4 regions of the Citrobacter tructae genome follow, and region 1 is predicted to be linked to each of the others. Evidence: predicted binding sites of a transcription regulator. Region 1 holds the regulator's gene; each other region holds the start of a gene.
The links. Region 1 encodes CRP, which controls carbon source genes, mostly activating them, when cyclic AMP is high. Its sites were predicted from a motif close to ATGTGANNNNNNTCACAT; they were not measured.
Positions count from the first base shown of each region.

Region 1 (5,271 bases):
GGCACACCAGTAACGTTTTCACCAATGAACCCGCTCTGCGTTTAGGCCGCAAAATCATTGAAGCGACCTTCGCCGAGCGTGTGCTGTTCATGAACTCCGGCACCGAAGCCAACGAAACTGCCTTTAAGCTGGCGCGCCACTATGCCTGCGTGCGACATAGTCCGTTCAAAACCAAAATTATCGCCTTCCACAATGCGTTTCACGGCCGTTCGCTGTTTACCGTTTCCGTCGGCGGACAGCCGAAATATTCTGACGGCTTTGGCCCAAAACCGGCGGACATTATTCATGTGCCGTTTAACGATCTGCATGCGGTTAAAGCGGTGATGAACGATCACACCTGCGCGGTTGTCGTCGAACCGATTCAGGGCGAAGGTGGCGTCATGGCCGCAACACCGGAATTCCTACAGGGCCTGCGGGAGTTGTGCGATCAACATCAGTCATTGCTAGTATTTGATGAAGTGCAGTGCGGGATGGGGCGTACCGGCAATCTGTTTGCCTATATGCACTACGGCGTGACGCCGGACATTCTGACCAGCGCCAAAGCCCTCGGCGGCGGCTTCCCGGTGAGTGCCATGTTGACCACTCAGGAGATTGCTTCTGCGTTCCATGTTGGTTCGCACGGCTCGACCTACGGTGGTAATCCGCTGGCCTGCGCGGTTGCAGAGACGGCGTTTGACATCATCAACACGCCGGACGTGCTGGAAGGTATTCAGGCCAAACGTCAGGAATTTGTTGCGCATTTACAGAAAATCGATGCTCAGTATGACATTTTTAGCGATATTCGCGGCATGGGGCTGCTGATTGGCGCGGAGCTGAAGCCGCAGTTCAAAGGCCGGGCGCGCGATTTCCTCTACGCGGCTGCCCACGAAGGGGTGATGGTACTGAATGCCGGCCCGGACGTGATGCGTTTTGCGCCGTCGCTGGTGGTAGAGCAAGCGGATATCGATGAAGGGATGCAGCGCTTCGCGCAGGCGGTCGCGAAAGTGGTGGGTTGATCGCCTGTTTGCCGGAAAAGCACAGTTCAGCGGCGACATCCGGCAAACAGTGTTAGCCCTTCATATCCCGCAATCGTCGGCTTAGCCAGATACCGTGGTGCGGGCGCTGACGCCATGCAACAGAAGAAATGGTGTGCATAGTGTTCAGATGACCCAAAATGCGCTGCAGATGCTGTTCCAGAGTGCTTAACGGACCGTGGGATAGCATCTCCGGTGATTCGAGAATATTCACATCGCCGGAGCTTCCCGGCCCGTCATATTCCAGCCGCTGCTGACAGCGCTGAATTGCAATTTCACAGGACTCCAGATACCGCTGCGCCAAATCCGGCGTCAACATTGTGTGTTCTCGTGCCAGCGTGGTCATCGCGTTGATATGCTCGACGATGAACTGGCTGTGCGTGACCCACAGTTTCATATCGGCCAGGTAATGCGAATTAAATCCTGGCTCCTGCATCGCTTGGTTGAGTGAGTTAAACAGTGTGTTATGTGCCTGATTGACCCGCATACGCTGATACGCGAGCGGTGTTGCCTGCGGATCGTTGCTGAGGATCAGGCGAATGGCTTCCTGATCGGATTCCAGCGCATCGTGGGCGTTTTTGCGCAGCAGGCCGCTCTGCCACTGCGGCCACAGCCAGAGTGTGCCGCCAAAGGCAATCAAACAGCCCAGCACCGTATCGACAAAGCGCGGCACGATAAACTGCTCCCCGTTCAGCGTCAGCAACTGCAGGGTATATACCGCCGTGACTGTAAAGCCGACGGTGGCCCAGCCGTAGTTTTTGCGCATGATCAGATAACTGCCGAGGGTGATGACCAGCATGGCCGCCAGCGTAAATCCTTCCGGAATATGAAAGTGCAACGTGACGCCAGCAATCACCAGCCCGACGAGCGTACCTACCGAACGATGCAAAATACGTACCCGCGTTGCACCGTAGCCGTTTTGCGTGACGAACAGGACCGTCATCAGGATCCAGTAAGGTTTTGGCAGGTGTAAGGCGCTGCCCATCAGGCTGGCGATGCTCAACATGACGCTGATGCGTCCGGCATTACGCAGCGCCGGGGATTTCAACGACAGATAGTTTTTCAGGGCAGGGAGCAACGGCAATCGGCGCTGTTTGTCGGCCATCAAATCTCGGGCGTACAGTGGACGCTGAGTGCGTAGCACGCGGGCAATACGGCTAAAGTGCCAGTAGCAAAACTGCCCGACCGGGTTGTCCGGATGCTGGTTAGCAATTTTCTCCAGCGTGCCAATCTGTTTCTCCATGGAAAAACGCGTAGGCAAGCGATGATACAGAATGTCATCTGCCAGCACGCGCAGGCGGGCGGCGACGGTGCGCGCGTTCCAGCGAATCACCTGCTCCGCGTGGCTACGCTCGACCAGCTTTTGCACCTCTTCCGGTTGATGCAGGCTAACGGAAATATGTTCCTGCAAATCCAGTGCTTCCTGAAAGGACCGCAGCAGGCGTTTGTACTCGTTATTGCGATGCGCCGAAAGCATGTGCATTTGCTGATAACACTGGGTGATCAGATCCACGGCTTTTTGCTGGCGAACCAGCAGCGGGGGTAACGCTTTTTCGGGATCGACGTGCTGGGTTAGCAGGCTATATTTTGCTTCACAATAATCGGCCAGTTCGCGGTACAACAAGCTGAGCGATTCCCGCAGCGGCTGTTCACGCCACAGCCAAAACCAGAACCAGTTGAACGCGCCGTACCACAACGTACCCAGCGCATAGATCAGCAGCGGCTCCCAGATGGGCATATTCCCGGCCAGACTTAGCGTGAAAATCGCCGCGATCAGTGAGGCTGGCAGTAATCGAGCATGCAGAGGGCCCAGCTCTGCGGTTACGCCGAGAACCAGTGTCAGGCCGGTGAGGATTAGCGGAAGCGGTATGGTCTGCGCCAGCAGCAACTGCATGATCAGGCTGCACCCGGCAAACAGCGACGCGCCAATAACTAAGCGTTTGAAAAAGCGCTTATGCGGGGTATCAAGACCGGCAATGTTACAGCAGGCAGGGACGAGGGAGAAAAGCAGCCCCAGATGAAGCTGACCGATGATAAGACCGACAGCCACGGGCAAACACAGCACCAGGGTTTGTCGTAGTGCGTAGTTGATCTCGGGGTGATAAATCAGTCTTCGCCACATCGGTGTAAACAAGAATGGCGCATTACCCGGTAACGCGCCATTTCGATGAGGTTAACGCGTGCCGTAGACGACGATCGTCTTACCGTGCGCGGAGATCAGGTTCTGATCTTCCAGCATCTTCAGGATACGACCAACAGTTTCACGGGAACAGCCAACGATCTGGCCAATTTCCTGACGGGTGATTTTGATCTGCATGCCATCCGGGTGGGTCATAGCGTCAGGTTGCTTCGCCAGGTTCAACAGGGTCTGGGCGATACGACCAGTGACATCCAGGAAGGCAAGGTTGCCCACTTTTTCGGACGTTACCTGCAGACGACGAGCCATCTGGGAAGACAGGCGCATCAGAATATCCGGGTTAACCTGGATTAATTGACGAAATTTTTTGTATGAAATTTCAGCGACTTCACATGCGGTTTTGGCACGTACCCAGGCGCTACGTTCCTGGCCTTCTTCAAACAGGCCTAATTCACCAATGAAATCGCCCTGATTCAGATAAGAGAGGATCATTTCTTTCCCTTCTTCATCTTTGATCAGCACTGCCACTGAGCCTTTAACGATGTAATACAACGTTTCCGCTTTTTCACCCTGGTGAATCAGCGTGCTCTTCGATGGGTACTTATGAATATGGCAATGAGACAAGAACCATTCGAGAGTCGGGTCTGTTTGCGGTTTGCCAAGCACCATGCGCGGTTATCCTCTGTTATAAGCTGTCTCCAGAGCCAGAAAACGACGCTGCCTCTGGGGTTGCAAAAATATGTTTCCCGCTACCTGGGAAAGGGGCTGCTAAAAAGTGAACTGCAGCCTGTAATGTGATGTCCTCTGCATACATGCAGTACGTCTATGTAATACTGTAGCATCCTGACTGTTTTAGCATAGCTTTCGCCGTGTGTCTCCTGGTGTCTCGCTTCAGCATGATGCAGGTCGCCTTCCGTTGCGAGAATTGTTATGTACGCGTAATCTGTCAGGAAAATTGAAACATTGGAGTTACGAAATATGCAAGCGCGTGTAAAGTGGGTTGAGGGGTTAACCTTCCTCGGTGAGTCCGCCTCTGGCCACCAAATCTTGATGGACGGTAACTCTGGTGATAAAGCGCCGAGCCCGATGGAAATGGTGCTAATGGCTGCGGGTGGCTGTAGTGCGATTGATGTGGTGTCGATCCTGCAAAAGGGTCGTCAGGATGTGACCAACTGCGAAGTGAAACTCACTTCCGAACGTCGTGAAGAAGCGCCGCGTCTGTTTACCCATATTAATCTGCATTTCATCGTCACCGGTAACGATCTAAAAGACGCGTCAGTGTCCCGCGCAGTAGACCTCTCGGCGGAGAAGTATTGTTCCGTGGCGTTGATGCTAGAAAAAGCGGTGAATATTACCCATTCCTATGAAGTGATTGCGGCGTAATTTCTAATGCCGGATGAGCCTAGCGCTATCCGGCACAAACACCGCTTACTCTATTTTCTTCCCTTCCATCAGCCGTTGGACCAGCGGCAGCATGATCAGCTCCATTGCCAGCCCCATTTTGCCACCCGGCACCACTAATGTATTGATGTGAGAAATGAATGAGCCCTGCAGCATAGCCAGTAGCCAGGGAAAGTCGATACCTTCCAGATTACGAAAATGGATAACAACAAAGCTTTCATCCAATGACGGAATGCTTTTTGCTGCAAAAGGGTTAGAGGTGTCGACCGTCGGTACGCGCTGGAAGTTAATATGCGTGCGGGAAAACTGCGGGGTGATGTAATTGATGTAATCGTCCATTGAGCGCACGACTGAGTCCATTACCGCTTCGCGGGAGTGACCGCGCTCGCTGGTATCGCGGGTTAGTTTCTGGATCCACTCCAGGTTGACGATTGGCACCACCCCGACCAATAGATCGACATGCCGCGCCACATTTTGTTGCGGGGTTACTACACCGCCGTGCAAGCCTTCATAGAACAGCACGTCCGTCGGTTCAGGAAGAGGCTGCCAGGGGGTAAATGTGCCCGGAACCTGATTCCACGGAACGGCTTCATCATACGTGTGCAGATATTTTCGTGACTGGCCTTTGCCCGACTGACCGTACTCGATGAAGGTGTGTTCCAGCAGGCTGAAATCGTTGGCTTCGGGGCCGAAATAGCTGATGTGTCGCCCGGCGTCACG
Region 1 covers NZ_CP038469.1:3,800,896-3,806,166, forward strand. The annotation lists gene argD (bifunctional acetylornithine/succinyldiaminopimelate transaminase) at 1-995, shown strand, start outside; gene E4Z61_RS18800 (YccS/YhfK family putative transporter) at 1,048-3,135, opposite strand; gene crp (cAMP-activated global transcriptional regulator CRP) at 3,187-3,819, opposite strand; gene E4Z61_RS18810 (OsmC family protein) at 4,129-4,533, shown strand; gene E4Z61_RS18815 (phosphoribulokinase) at 4,579-5,271, opposite strand, start outside.

Region 2 (5,271 bases), 490 kb from region 1:
TCATCCAAAAAATGTTCGAGAAGTGTAACAGATTGGGGCAATTTGCCCTACCCTTCTGCCGGGTTCCACTACCCCAAACGGGCTAGTTTGATTGCTGATTTACCGCCTCTTCATCGGGGTAAGTCTCGTCTTGTTGCGCCTCCGGGACCGAACGTAAGCGAAACTCTTCATCCTGGGTCGTGGCTTGTTCAACCAGTTCAGGATTAATCTCGCGCTTAATTTCCACGCCTAATCCACGGAACGCTTCTGCCTGCGCCAGGACGTTTCCACGCCCCGAAGAGAGCTTTTTCATCGCCTGACGATAGTTATCCTGCGCCTTGTCCAAACTCTGGCCAATCGCCGACATATCATCGACAAACAATCGCATCTTGTCATAAAGCTTGCTGGCCCGGTCCGCAATTTGTTGCGCATTACGGCTCTGATGCTCATAGCGCCACAGATTAGCGATAGTACGCAATGCCACTAACAACGTGGTGGGACTCACCAGCATAATGTTATTTCTGAGCGCTTCTGTAATCAGTTCGGGCTGTCTGTCCAGTGCCAGCAGAAAAGCGGGCTCAACGGGGATAAACATCAGAACATAATCAAGCGTACGTAACCCCGGAAGCTGTTGGTAGTCTTTACGGCCCAGTAAACGAATATGGTTACGCACCGAGGCGATGTGCTCCTGCAACGCGCTTTCACGAGTGTAGTCATCCTCTGCATTAAAATAGCGCTCATAGGCAACCAGCGTCATTTTGGCGTCAATCACCACATCTTTGCCCTGAGGTAATCGTACAATAACGTCCGGCTGCATTCGCGAACGGGCGTCATTTTCTATACTAACCTGGGTTTCATACTCATAACCTTCACGCAGACCAGAAGCCTCCAGTACCCGCGTGAGAACGACTTCTCCCCAATTACCCTGGGTTTTGTTATCACCTTTTAATGCCCGCGTCAGATTAACCGCTTCCTGCGCCATCTGCGCGTTCAGTTGCTGGAGGTTACGAATTTCGTGCGCCAGGGTATGACGTTCTTGCGCCTCTTTGCCAAAGCTATCCTGCACCTGACGGCGAAAACCGTCCAGCTGTTCACGCAATGGTGTAAGCAGGCTATTCAGGCTTTGGCGATTTTGCTCATCGACACGACGATTGCTGTGCTCAAAAATACGGTTCGCCAGATTTTCAAACTGTTCGCTCAGGCGCTGTTCGCTGTTGATCATCTGACGGATTTTCTCTTCAGCATGCTGTTGCGTCGCTTCGAGCCGTGTAGTGACCTCCCGGAGATCGGCCTCCAGAGAGGTGTTAATGCTGTGCAGGCTGCGGAGTTCGTTGTTGAGTAGCTCGCACTCTTCACGCCAATGGGCTTCCTGCGCCAGCTGTTGACGAGCGGCGCTTAGCGCAATATCCAGTTCACGCCGTTCTTCGATAAGATCTGCGCGGATTTGATCGGCTCGCGCTTTTGTCGCCAGCCAGCCCACGAGCAGCCCTGCAGCTAACGCCACGACGGCACTTATCATTATCGAAATATCCACTACGCCCCCTTACAGCAACGACTTACCCGCACAAAATAGAATTGTGCTGTATAAACGTCCAGTTTAAAAGGAATTTCCTGCGAGGTACTACGCAAAATAAAAAGGCCGAACGCATCGGCCTTTTCTTAAAGAAGAGATAATTACAGCAGGCGACGTGCTGCTTCTACCACGATTTTCACTGCGTGGCTTTCCGTTTGCTTCATGGTTTCTGCATTCGGAATCTCTTGCTGAGTACGGTTGACGATAACACCTGCAACCATACCGGCACGCAGACCCTGGCTTGCGCACATGGTCAGCAGTGTAGCGGATTCCATTTCGTAGTTCATGACGCCCATGGACTGCCACTCTTCCATCGAGCCTTTGAAGTTGCGTACTACGCGACCAGAGAAGGTGTCGTAACGTTCCTGGCCTGGATAAAAGGTATCAGAAGAGGCGGTAACGCCCACGTGGGTGGTGGCGCCGATAGATTTCGCCGCTTCCACCAGCGCGGTGGTGCACTCGAAATCGGCAACTGCCGGGAATTCCATCGGTGCGAAGTGCAGACTCGCCCCGTCCAGACGGACAGACGCGGTGGTAACCAGCACGTCGCCAACGTTGATATGCGGCTGAATCGCGCCGGTCGTACCGATACGCAGGAAGGTACGAATGCCCAGTTGCGCCAGTTCTTCTACGGCAATAGACGTCGACGGGCCGCCGATACCGGTAGAGCAGACGATCACTGCTTTACCATCCAGCTCAGCACGCCAGGTAGTGAACTCGCGATGAGATGCCAGCTTAACCGGCTTGTCCATCAGCGCGGCGATCTTTTCCACACGCTCCGGGTCGCCAGGGACGATAGCGAGCTGGGCCCCTTGTAAATCGTTCTTGGTGAGGCCGAGATGAAAAACATCAGACTTAGACATAAAAACTCCTCTGTGAATCGGTTTTGTCAGAAGAAGCAAAAATATACTTTACCGAAGGCATGAACATATTTTCGTGACAACCATCACTATGATGTAAATCAATTGCATTAAATTACCGTCAAATAGTGATGCCGATCACATTAACAGTTCGATACAGGCAAGCCTTGCACAAAAGATAGACCGTTTAAGGCAATGTGGTTCGTTGCACGCGTCTATAGTTAACAATGCGCTATTTGGCTAAATACTTAAGGGTACGGAGAATACCATGGCAACAACACGACAATCTGGCTTTGCACCTGCTGTATCCCCACCCGCTGCTACGGCAGTCCACACCCCGGATAACGAAATCATCGCGGGCATAACGTCAATTCCGTCTCAAGGCGATGATATGCCGGCGTATCATGCACGTCCGAAGCAGAGCGAGGGTCCGCTCCCTGTCGTTATCGTCGTACAGGAAATTTTTGGTGTTCATGAACACATTCGTGACGTTTGCCGCCGCCTGGCGTTGGAAGGATATCTGGCTGTCGCACCAGAGCTTTACTTCCGCACCGGAGATCCGAATGATTTTGCCGATATTTCAACGTTGTTAAGCGGCCTGGTGGCAAAAGTCCCGGACTCTCAGGTGCTGGCCGATCTGGACCACGTCGCCAGTTGGGCCTCGCGCAACGGCGGTGACGCGCATCGACTGATGATCACCGGTTTTTGCTGGGGCGGGCGCATCACCTGGCTGTATGCCGCGCATAATCCGCAGCTAAAAGCGGCTGTGGCGTGGTACGGCAAACTGGTCGGAGACAAAACACTAAACTCCCCCAAACATCCCGTCGATATCGCCACCGATCTGAACGCCCCCGTTTTGGGACTCTATGGCGCTCAGGACACCAGTATTCCACTAGATACAGTCGAGACGATGCGTCAGGCACTGCGCGCGGCGAATGCCAAAACGGAAATCGTGGTCTATCCCGATGCCGGACATGCGTTTAACGCCGATTATCGCCCGAGCTATCACGAAGAGTCTGCAAAAGACGGCTGGCAGAGAATGCTGGAGTGGTTTGCGCAGTACGGTGGGAAGAAATAATTATTGCCCCGGCAAACCGATCATCAAAACGGAGGCATTAGCCTCCGTTTTTGTTTTAAGCCTGACGCAGGTTCTGCGCGGCTTTCACCATGTTTGCCAGCGCCGCACGGGTTTCCGGCCAGCCGCGGGTTTTCAGGCCGCAGTCCGGGTTCACCCACAGACGCTCCGCCGGGATACGCTGTTCGGCTTTTTTCAGCAGGGCTTCAATCCACTCCACGCTTGGCACGTTCGGAGAGTGAATGTCATAGACGCCCGGCCCAATTTCGTTTGGATAGTCGAACTCTTCGAACGATTCCAGCAGCTCCATGTCGGAACGCGAGGTTTCAATGGTGATCACATCCGCGTCCAGCGCAGCAATCGAATCCATGATGTCATTGAACTCGCAGTAACACATGTGGGTGTGGATCTGGGTTTCATCCTTCGCCACCGCGGCGTTGATACGGAAGGCTTCCACGCCCCACTCCAGATACGCCGCCCAGTCACTGCGACGCAGCGGCAGACCTTCGCGCAGCGCCGGTTCGTCAATCTGGATAATGCCTATGCCCGCCGCTTCCAGATCCGCCACTTCGTCACGCAGCGCCAGCGCAATCTGTTTGGCGATGGTTTCACGGGTCACGTCTTCACGCGGGAATGACCAGCAAAGAATGGTCACCGGGCCTGTCAGCATGCCTTTTACCGGCTTGTCGGTCAGGGATTGCGCGTATTTCGCCCACTCCACGGTAATCGCTTGCGGGCGGCTGACATCGCCAATCACCACCGGCGGCTTCACACAACGGGAACCGTAGCTTTGCACCCAACCGTTCTGGGTAAAGACGAAGCCGTCCAAGTGCTCACCAAAGTATTCCACCATGTCATTACGCTCGGCTTCGCCGTGGACCAGCACATCCAGACCTAAACGCTCCTGTTCAGCAATCGCCTGTTTAATGTGCTCTGCAATGCCAGTGCGATAGTTATTCGCATCCAGATTGCCCTTTTTGAAGTCCAGACGCAGGCCGCGAATTTCCGTGGTTTGCGGGAAGGAACCGATCGTCGTGGTTGGCCAGGCGGGCAGATTAAAGCGTGCACGTTGTGCTTCAGCACGTACTTCATAGGCGTTGGTACGCTGGCTGTCCTGCGCGGTAATCGCCGCCAGACGTTTTTCGACTGCCGCATTGTGTACGCGGGTAGAATGGCGACGAGCCTGAATCGGTGCGCTCCATTCGGTAATCGCGGCGGTATCACCGCTGTTCAGCGCATCACGCAGTAGCGCCAGCTCGCCGCATTTTTGCAGGGCGAAGGCAAACCAACTTTTTACTTCCGTATCAAGGCGGGTTTCGACACTCAGATCGATCGGGCTATGCAGCAGAGAGCAGGAAGAGGCCACCCATAGCGCACGTTTGCCGACAATGTCCTTAATTTGTGCATATTTCTCGGTCAGATCGGCACGCCAGACGTTACGACCGTTCACCAGACCCGCAGAGAACAGCCAGTCAGCCGGCAAACGTTTGTGCAGTTCTGCCACGTCATCTTTACCATGGACCAGGTCAACATGCAGACCCTGTACCGGCAGTGCGGTGATGGTATCGAGATTCGGGGTTACTCCTTCAAAATAGGTGGTCAGCAGCAGCTTCACCTGACCGGTTAGAGCGTCATACGCCGGTTTAAAGGCGTTCAGCCACTCCTGCGGCAGTTCCAGCACCAGTGCCGGTTCATCAATCTGAACCCACTCGATGCCACGCTTAGCCAACTCTGCCAGCACCTGCTGGTAAACCGGCAGAATGTCGTTCAGTAGGCTCAGGCGG
Region 2 covers NZ_CP038469.1:3,311,320-3,316,590, forward strand. The annotation lists gene rmuC (DNA recombination protein RmuC) at 83-1,513, opposite strand; gene udp (uridine phosphorylase) at 1,654-2,415, opposite strand; gene E4Z61_RS16560 (dienelactone hydrolase family protein) at 2,681-3,490, shown strand; gene metE (5-methyltetrahydropteroyltriglutamate--homocysteine S-methyltransferase) at 3,546-5,271, opposite strand, start outside.
Region 2: udp (uridine phosphorylase) is a predicted target of CRP. The motif match lies at 2,539-2,556, and genes of this name have one in related genera.

Region 3 (5,271 bases), 2.3 Mb from region 1:
AACCCGATGTAGAAACGGAAGACATCATACTCTCCTTACTCAGGCTACAGCCTGGCTGACTTTAGGCATAGCAAGGCTCAACGCCTGACGCTCATCCGCCTGTTCGTGAAGCAACACACCGGCAATTTCACCTTCTCTCATCACCACGATACGGTCGGCGACACCGAGAACTTCCGGCAGGTCACTGGAGGCAAACAACACGGCAACACCGCGCGCCGCCAGGGCATAAATAACGTTATAAATTTCATGCTTCGCGCCCACATCAATGCCGCGCGTTGGCTCATCAAGCAAAATCACCTTCATATCTTCCGACAACCAACGGCCAAGAATCGCCTTCTGCTGATTTCCCCCGGAGAGGTTCATGATCAGTTGCTCTGCGCCCGGCGTTTTAATGTTGAGTGAGCGGATATGATGGTCAGCGTTGGTTTCTTCCCAGCTGTTGTTGATCAGGCATCCGCCCAGAACATGCTTACGCCGGGCGCTAATGTTGATGTTGTTACGCACCGAATGGACCGGAATAATCCCTTCAGCTTTGCGGTCTTCCGGACACAGCATCATGCCTGCTTCAATCGCGTGGCTGGGTTTACGGATATCAATCGGCTTATCATCAATAAACACCTGGCCTTCGGTGATCCGCGTCCCGCCAAACAATCCTTTCATCAGTTCGCTACGACCGGCCCCAACCAGGCCAAACAGCCCGACGATTTCACCGCTGCGTACCGATAAACTGATCGGCGTGCGCACGCCTGGCGCTTTAACTTCATGCAAGCGCAGACGTTCAGCACCATACGGTCTGGATTGCCAGCCGTAGATATCACCAAGGTCACGCCCCACCATGGCCTGAACCAGCGCCTCGTGATCAACCTGCTGCATATCCGTAAACGTCTTAACGTACTGACCATCTTTAAATACGGTAATGGCATCACTGAGAGCGAAGATCTCTTCCATGCGGTGCGAAACATACAAAATGATGCGTCCCTCGTTGCGCAATTCGCGAATGACGCGGAACAGATTTTCAATCTCCCTTGCGGAAAGAGAGCTGGTAGGTTCATCGAAAGCGATAATTTTGGCGTTACGCGCCAACGCTTTTGCAATCTCCACCATTTGCCACTGACCGATGGAGAGATATTTCAGCGGCGTGGCCGGATCGATGTCCATCCCCAGATGCTTTAACTGCAAACCAGCTTCGTAATTCAACAACGAGCGGTTCACAATCCCGCCCTTGTGGGGAAGCTGGCCTAAGTAGATATTCTCGGCGACGGTCATTTCCGGTACCAGGTGTAGCTCCTGGTAAATAATGGCGACACCGGCGTTCAGCGCGGTGGTGGTGTCGGCAAACGAAACCTCCTGGCCACGGATCACCAAAGATCCCGTCGTTGGCGCATAGTTACCGCTGAGAATTTTTAATAATGTTGATTTCCCGGCGCCATTTTCACCCATCAGTGCATGCACCTGACCGGCAAAGCAGTCGAAACTAATATCCGTCAGCGCCTTAACGCCAGGGAAGGTTTTGCCAATGCCACGAAATGAGAGATACGGGGTAGACTGTTGCATAACGTCTCCGTGAATCTAATCTGTTGCCGGATAAGAAATGTTCAGCTCTTATCCGGCATTGAGTATTACTTGCCGCCTAAACCTTTTTTCGCCAGCTCTTCTTTGAAGTTATCGCGAGTGATCAACACCACATCCGTCACTTCAGTAAATGCCGGTGGCTCAGCGCCTTTCGTCACCCAGTTGTAGAGCATTTCACTGGATTTGTAGCCATGTACGTCCGGGCTTGGCAGCAGTGAGCCGTAGAATCCGGTCGCTTCGCCTTTAGACAGTTCGCTAATGGCATCGACACCGTTAATGCCAATCCCAATCACGTTCGGTGCTTTAAAGCCCTGCCCTTCAGTCGCGCGTACGCCGCCCAGTACGGTGTTGTCGTTCATCCCGACAATCAGCCAGTGTTTAACTTCAGGATGCTGAACCAGCATAGAGTTCGCGGCGTCAAATGCGCCGGGGATATCATTGGATTTGGTGGGAACCTGATAGATCTGTTTTTCCGGGAAGCCCGCAGCTTTGAGTGCTTCCATTGAGCCGGATGTACGACGGCGCGCGGTATCCAGTTCGTTAGCGGTAATCGCCATCACGGCGGAAGATTTCACATCCCAACCGCGTTTTTGCATTTCTTTGTACAATTCCTGCCCCTGACGCTCACCAATTTTTGTTGCCGCCATCATCACCAGCGGCACGGTGTCCATCGGTTTACCTTTGGCGTTGGCAAACTGGTCATCAACGGCGATTACTTTCATGTCGTAGCCACGCGCCTTAGCCATAATCGCAGGCCCGAGTTTGGGGTCCGGCGTACAAATAACGAACCCTTTCGCCCCACTTGCCGCAAGGCTGTCGATGGCATTCAGGGTTTTCTCACCATCTGGGACAGCAATCTTAATCACTTCAAAACCAAGATCTTTACCGGCTTTATCCGCAAATTTCCATTCAGTCTGGAACCAAGGTTCCTCTGGCTGCTTGACCAGGAAACCGAGCTTCATGGATTCAGCGATAGCGGATTGTGACATAACGGCAGCCAGACCGATGGCTGCCAGCGCTTTAGTGAATTTGTGCATGGTTAACTCCAGCTTTAACGTTCTTTTATGTAGGGTAAAATCAGACGATTTTTTGTAATTCGGACGTAAAACAAGGCATTACCTTTTATTAATAAGATCAATGCCAGTGCTGAGAGTAGTTGTAGCGGGAAATTGATTCTCCATAAGAGAGCGGCATCACACCACAGAATTACAGTAATTGCGTACATAAATTCAGTGGGAAATGACATAAAAAAACGTGTTTTTTTCGACGGGGAAAATGAGATGTAGCAGATTAGTCCATAAGCTCAGCCAGTGAATCCTTGTTCCCGAATACAAGGCATTCGAGAACGTAGGCCTTTTTCATACCTAATACTTCGATTTATCCACACAAATAAAACAATGAATGCCGAATTATTTATGCGTTTGATTAATGGCATTCATTAAAATGATCTGACGCCAAAATGCTGCAGATAATCAGTACCAACGTGAAGAGACCTTGCAATGAAATTTAATTTCGCTATATGAAAACGAAATCCTATTATTTTAATAAATTAAAAATCAGTTAGTTACATGATTATTTTTTATGCATAGAAATGTTAAATCTGAAAATACCCTTATGACAATATGTAAAAAAACATAAATGCGTGGATTTAAGGATTTTCTTATGTCCGGGCTACCGCTATGATTATTTGTGATCGGCATAGAATTGCCTCATTGATCACACAAAGGACCGGCGGAACGGATTTATTCTGCTAACAGTATTACGTGTACGTAGATGTGAAGTGCAACGACAGCCCGTTGTACTGACGTGAGTAACGTACATTTCCCTTTCTGGAAATAAGGATATTGATATGGCTGCAGTTGGAATTGTTCATAAACTCAACACCCAAATGAACCTTGAGTTTTACGCATCAAACCTCTACCTTCACCTCAGCGAATGGTGCTATGAGCACAGTCTGACCGGCACCGCAATGTTTCTGCGCACCCAGGCACAGAGTAACGTCACGCAAATGATGCGCGTGTTTAATTTTATGAAAAGCGCGGGTGCCAACCCCATTGTCAAAGCCATCGACGTACCTGGCAATGAGATGACTTGCCTTGAAGAGTTATTTCAAAAAACGCTGGACGAATATCAACAGCGAGCCAGCACGCTGTCACGCTTAACGAACGAAGCGGAAGCATTGAACGATGCCCCAACCGTTGATTTTCTTCATGATCTGGAAAAAGAACAGCAGCAGGATGGCGTGCTGTTACAAACGATTCTTGATGAGGTGCGTAGTGCCAAACGCGCCGGGCTGTGCATGGCGCAAACGGATAAGCACCTGCTAAACGTGGTTAATTACCAGCAGCACTAATACCTGGCATCACCCAATCTGCGCCTCCCTTTCCGAGAGGCGCAAAAAAACCTTTCTAAAACCTGAAACAACGGTTTATTTTAGTGAGACTCACTCTGCGGGGTGAATTTCAGTTCGATCAACGCAACGGCTTTTTGAATTGCGCGCATCGTCACCGGATCGGCCCCCGCTGGATGACTAGAAAAATCGATGCTTTTCAGCTGACTGGACATTTTCTCCCGCACTTCTACCGGGGCAATAACATCAATGACATCCAGAATTTGCTTGATAACCAGCTGACAGGCAACAACGTCCGAGAGCAGTTCCTGATCGGCATTCAGTGTTTGGGACATAGTGAGCTCCTTATAGAAAGGTCGCCATAGTACCCATTCAGCGCGCGAAACGATAGCGGTGCCGTCATTACGGCTGCGCTGAAAATAAAAAAAGATCCCGTGATTTCCTTTGAGATGGCAAGCACAACATGAGTAACGATTTAGCGGTTGAGAATAAACGTGGCATCTCCCCGGCGGCCTTGCTCGTTGCCGGGGCTTTTTTTATGGAGTTTATCGATGGCACGGTCATCGCCACCGCCCTGCCCGATATGGCGAAAAGCTTTGGCGTGCCGGCAGTCGATCTGAACATTGGCATCAGCGCCTATCTGATCACCCTGGCGGTTCTGATTCCCGCCAGCGGCTGGATTGCCGATCGCTTCGGCGCGCGCAAGGTATTTAGCCTGGCGCTGGTCATCTTTACCCTTGCTTCAATACTATGCGGGTTAGCCACCAGCCTGGAAGGCTTTGTGGCAATGCGTATCTTACAGGGGGTGGGCGGCGCGTTGATGGTACCTGTCGGTCGCCTCGCGGTGCTGCGTACCACGCCAAAACACCAGTTAATTACCGCCATTGCTACTCTGACCTGGCCGGCATTAGTCGCTCCCATCATCGGCCCACCGCTCGGCGGGTTTATCACCAGCTACGCCAACTGGCGCTGGATTTTCTTTATTAATGTCCCGTTGGGATTACTGGCAATAACCCTGGCGTTACGCTTCATCCCCGACATTCATGACGACGAACGCCGTCCATTCGACACCCCCGGCTTTATTGCCACTTCTGTCGCCATGGTCAGCCTGGTGTATGCCATGGAGTTACTGGGATCGCAGCAACCGCAAGGCTGGTTGACTGCAGGGCTGCTCACGCTTGGGATAATCACCTTCCTGTTTGCCCTGCGCCATTTTCGCCATGCCGCCTGGCCGATGATTCGTCTGGATGCTCTACGTGTCCCCACCTTTCGCGTCACCATGTTCGGCGGATCGCTGTTTCGCGCGTCTATCAGCGCCGTTCCCTTTCTGCTGCCGTTAATGTTTCAGG
Region 3 covers NZ_CP038469.1:1,480,248-1,485,518, forward strand. The annotation lists gene araH (L-arabinose ABC transporter permease AraH) at 1-25, opposite strand, end outside; gene araG (L-arabinose ABC transporter ATP-binding protein AraG) at 40-1,554, opposite strand; gene E4Z61_RS07875 (arabinose ABC transporter substrate-binding protein) at 1,620-2,609, opposite strand; gene E4Z61_RS07880 (non-heme ferritin-like protein) at 3,422-3,925, shown strand; gene E4Z61_RS07885 (DUF2766 family protein) at 4,006-4,257, opposite strand; gene E4Z61_RS07890 (MFS transporter) at 4,386-5,271, shown strand, end outside.
Region 3: E4Z61_RS07875 (arabinose ABC transporter substrate-binding protein) is a predicted target of CRP. The motif match lies at 2,754-2,771, and genes of this name have one in related genera.

Region 4 (5,271 bases), 1.3 Mb from region 1:
CCGATATAAATACCGACGTGACGGCCCGTAGAGCCAGCACGGAACAGAACCAGATCGCCGGTGCGCAGATTTGTGCGCGAAACGGATTTACCCGTTTCCTGTTGTTCATAGGTTGAGCGAGGAAGCTCTAAACCAAATTGTTCACGGAATGTACGTTGTACAAAGCTTGAACAATCAATTCCTTTTTTGGTGCTGCCGCCAAGGCGGTAACGCACGCCTTTCCAGTCAGCATACTGGTCCATAATACGCGATTTAACATCGATATTACGTACCATATTTTCAAATTCATCCTGAGAGGCTTGCAGTGAAGAGTTATCTCTATTGCCCACAGCATGCGTCTCAGAATGCATATTCTTGGCGGTGTTCGTTGTGCTACATGCAGAAAGCAGAACCGCAACTGCTATCGCGGGTATGCCCCGCAAGATATATCTCAAAATCGGTTGAGATTTGACCATGTTGTTTGTTTTCCCTTGAAGTCCTTAACGATAAATATCGTTATAAAAAATGCCAAACGTGACGAGACTAATTACCTACGCACGATGAGACAATTCTTTATGGTCAAATCTGTGGCAGAACGCACAAATTTATTCGTATAGAGAATAATTATCCCGCGAGGCAAAACGTGTTCGAGATTACCCGATCGCTACAGTCATTGCGAGTGATTTTATGTGATTTCTTATAAGAAAAAGTGATACAGAAAGTGAATAAACGGCATTGATTAAATTAAGAGCGATTAGGGTAAAAAACATGCAATTCATTCATTTAAAACATGAATAAGATGACAGGAGAATGACAGTTTTAATGATGTATCAGTGACAAACATTATCAGAGAATCAGAAGCGTCTCTGATAATGTTAATTACTATGCGTTATTTGTTTAAAAAATGTTTGTTTTTGCCGGGGAGGTAATTCGTAAACAAAGTGACCAGCCGGTCGCTTAATGGCGTCATGAGCCACCAGGGCAGGCCAATCAATACGACGGTCATGGAACCCACCACGATATCGGTAAGCCAGTGAGCACCAATCATTACTCGCGGGAATGCAAAAACCACAGCGATAATAAGGCCGATTAATCCTGCGACTTTTCCGAAATAACGCAGCATAAATGCGGAAAAAATAAGCAGCATCATGCCGTGATCGCCAGGGAAGCTGTCTCTTGACGCATCTTTGGTCGGAATATGCAGCAACTCGCTGACGCGATGAATATTATCAAGCATCAGCGTCGGGCTGGCACGTTTGACCGGAATAAGCGCCTGGCCCAACTGATTTAATACCACTGCGGTGAGCAGCATGACCAGGCCAATAGCCACAATGCGTCGGCGACCTTCCGATGTTTCTTTCAGCCAAAAGTGCAGCATCAGTGCACCCATTGCCAGCAACGAGCAGCCATCAAATGCCCGGTTATTGGTGATAGCCACAACCCACAGGAACAGTGGGCTTTCGACCAATTTCTGATTGAAGAAGCGGAAGATGCCCGTATCCAGTGAAGACCAGAACCCGTGTCCGGCCGGAATATACCAGGACAGAAACAGCGCCAAGCCTGCAATATTAAGCAGAAGGATAAGAGGGTATCGGGTTTTCATCGTCGTTCACCATTGCCAAAATCGCAGGCAACCTTACGCGTTAACATCTAAACGAAGCTTCAACAATGCACTCTGTAACGTGTTCCAGTCAGTCTCGGTGTCGGAGATAAGCTCAATCCGGCTGTCCGGTGGCGCGACGTTTTGCGTCTCAATGTGCCAGTCATCGCCCTGACGGTTGATGCGCACTAATCCTTCTTTGATTCGCATGACGCCCTTTACGCGCCCAACCGGGGCAAGGCGCGACCATTCCAGCAGACCGATGGTATCGAACACGGTATCGGCATCAAAAATCCAGCCGCAGGCCTGATGCCCCTGGCCGCTGTTCAGGCTACGACGCCAGCGTTGCTGTGCCGGCAGGCTTAGTGCCCCCAGCCCCTTTTTGTCGGCATGCTGATGGGCGTGCGCAGCACTTGCGGGAAGCGCCGCCAGATTCAGCCGTGGTAAATCCAGTAACTGCCCGTCAATGTGCCCGTGATCGGCGTGAACCAACTGACGGTTACCGCCGTTGTGCTGCCACCAGGTTTGCAGGGCATTTTCACTTTCTGTCGTGGCGCGATCGATTTTGTTGGCGACGATAACGTCGGCTGAAGCCAGCTGATCGCGGAAATTCTCATTGGCTACGCTTTTTTCATCCAGTAGCAGGCGAGGGTCGAGGATACAGAGCGTGGCGCGCAGATCGATCCACGGTTCGTAAACCGGGGCGGTGAGTAAATCCAGAATCTGTTTTGGATGCCCGAGACCGGTCGGTTCGATCAGTAACCGGTCAGGCTTGCCCTGACGCAGCAATGTATTGAGGCCCACCTGCATCGGTAAACCGTTAACACAACACATGCAGCCACCGGGGATCTCTTTCAGCAACGCGCCGCTATCGGCCAGCAGGGCGCCGTCAATACCCACCTCGCCAAACTCATTGACCAGTACGGCCCACTTTTCGGCGGGATCTTTGTTCGCCAATAGATGAAGAATAGAGGTGGTTTTGCCACTGCCGAGAAAACCGGTGATGAGATTGGTTTTAGTCACATTTACTCCAGAAACATAAATTACCGTAATGGCATTTAACAATCCTGGCGAAAAACAGGGAAAAAGAGAAGGGGTGAGAGGACGAAGACGTGCTTCGTCCTGTTTAATGGCAGAAATCGTTAATTTTTTAACATCTGTATGACGGCCTGATGCGCGCCGTATTGGGCAATACGTTGCCAGGCCTGCTCAATAGCCTCGACAAAGTGCGGGTTCTGCACCAGGTCGGTGGCAAAAATCTCGTGCAAGGAAAGCAGGGCGCTGACGCGATCTGATTCTGTGCTTTGGTCAACAAGAGCGCCAATTTTCTCACTCATCGGATCGCGTACATCAATGGCTGTTCCCGCATCATCCACGCCGCTCACGTAGCGCATCCAGCCTGCGACGCCGAGTGCCAGCAGAGGCCAGTCGCTTTTCCGCGCTAAATGAACGCGGATCCCTTCCAGCATTCGCTGCGGTAATTTTTGGCTGCCGTCCATCGCGATTTGCCAGGTCTTGTGCTTCAGCGCCGGATTGGCAAAGCGTTCCAGCAGGCTTTCGGCATACTGGGGTAAATCGACGTTAGTGATACGCAGCGTGGGGGCTTGCTCCGTCATCATCAGGCGGTAAGCCGCTTCACGAAAGGCATTGTCCTGCATGCAATCACTGATGTGGTGAAATCCGGCCAGATAGCCAAGATAGGCCAAAAATGAGTGGCTGCCGTTCAGCATCCGTAGTTTCATCTGTTCCCACGGCAACACGTCGTCAACCATCTGAACACCGGCAGTTTCCCACTGTGGGCGACCGGCAACAAAATTGTCCTCAATCACCCACTGGATAAACGGTTCGCAGCTGATGCCACAGGGGTCGGCTACGCCCAGTTCATGGGCTATTTCATTCAGCGACTCTTCGGTTGCGGCAGGGACAATCCTGTCCACCATGGTGCCCGGAAAACTGACTTGCTCTTGTATCCACGTTGCCAGTTCAGATGAGCGTTTTTGCGCCATTCCCAGAACCGCGTTTTTCACTACATGACCGTTGTCCGGGATGTTATCGCAAGAGAGTACGGTAAACGGCGGAAGCCCGCGTTCGCGGCGGCGATGCAGGGCTTCGACAATAATTCCCGGTGCTGAGTGGGGCTCATCCGGCGAGTGTAAATCATGAACAATGCGCGGGTTAGCGAGATCAAGCGATCCTGTAGCCGGATCAATACAGTAGCCTTTTTCCGTGATGGTTAACGACACAATCGCCACCTGAGGTTCACAGAATTTTTCAATAATAGCCGCCAGCGAATCAAGCGAGGCGTTCAGGCATTCGTTAACGGCACCGATCACGATCGGTTGATTACCGTTCGGGCCTTTTTCTAACACGGTATACAGATGATCCTGCTCGCGAAGCTGACCCATCAGCCTGTCGCCGCTGAACAGGCTAATCTCACAAATTCCCCAGTCTCCTCCCTGCGTATTGAGCACCTTGTCGGTTAATAATGCCTGATGAGCACGGTGAAAAGCACCGAAACCAAAATGCACGATCCGTGATTTTAACTGTTGGCGATCGTACTGCGGTATCCGTACATTTTCCGGGAGTGGAGCCGTGGCAATAGTCTTCATTACACACACCTGATTAACCATTAATTAACAATGGCAGTATAAAGTTATATGACAACAAGTTAAATTGGTGTGCCTTATTTATACTGGGAATGTGAGCTAGATCAATCAATGATGGGCGTTATGTTGATCATTAAGCCGAGGCCTGTATGGTAGTCGTCATACACTCATTCTAATTTGGTATAACAACTTGTGAGGTGAAGCAATGGAACAAACCTGGCGTTGGTACGGACCTAACGATCCGGTATCGCTTGATGATGTGCGTCAGGCTGGCGCAACCGGTGTTGTGACCGCCTTGCACCACATTCCCAATGGTGAAGTGTGGCCCGTTGAAGAGATTCAAAAGCGTCAGGCTATTCTGGCTGAGAAGGGGCTGACCTGGTCGGTGGTGGAAAGCATCCCCGTTCATGAAGACATCAAAACGCACTCCGGACAGTATCAAACGTGGATTGCGAATTATCAGCAGAGTATCCGTAATCTGGCGACCTGCGGCATTGATACCGTGTGTTATAACTTCATGCCAATCCTCGACTGGACGCGTACAGACCTTGAATATCAGTTGCCAGATGGCTCTAAAGCTCTGCGCTTTGATCAGATTGCCTTTGCGGCCTTTGAGCTGCACATCCTGCAGCGCCCAGGCGCTGAGGCGGATTACACCGCTGAAGAACAGCGTCAGGCGCTGGACTATTTCAACGCGATGAGCGAAGCCGGGGTGGAGAAGCTGACCCGCAACATTATCGCCGGTCTGCCGGGGGCGGAAGAAGGTTACACGCTGGATAAGTTTCGTGCGCGCCTGGCGGAATATGATGGTATCAGTAAAGATGACCTGCGTAATAACATGGCCGTATTCCTGCGGGCGATTGTGCCGGTGGCCGAAGAAGTCGGCGTGCGTCTGGCCGTGCATCCTGACGATCCGCCGCGTCCGATCCTCGGCTTGCCGCGCATCGTTTCCACCATTGAAGATATGCAGTGGCTGAAAGAAACGGTAGACAGTATTTATAACGGTTTCACCATGTGCACCGGTTCCTACGGCGTGCGTGCGGATAACGATCTGGTGAAAATGATCGAAACCTTTGGCGATCGTAT
Region 4 covers NZ_CP038469.1:259,272-264,542, forward strand. The annotation lists gene mepS (bifunctional murein DD-endopeptidase/murein LD-carboxypeptidase) at 1-455, opposite strand, end outside; gene E4Z61_RS01825 (phosphatase PAP2 family protein) at 869-1,582, opposite strand; gene E4Z61_RS01830 (CobW family GTP-binding protein) at 1,616-2,602, opposite strand; gene E4Z61_RS01835 (mannitol dehydrogenase family protein) at 2,722-4,188, opposite strand; gene uxuA (mannonate dehydratase) at 4,391-5,271, shown strand, end outside.
Region 4: E4Z61_RS01835 (mannitol dehydrogenase family protein) is a predicted target of CRP. The motif match lies at 4,278-4,295, and genes of this name have one in related genera.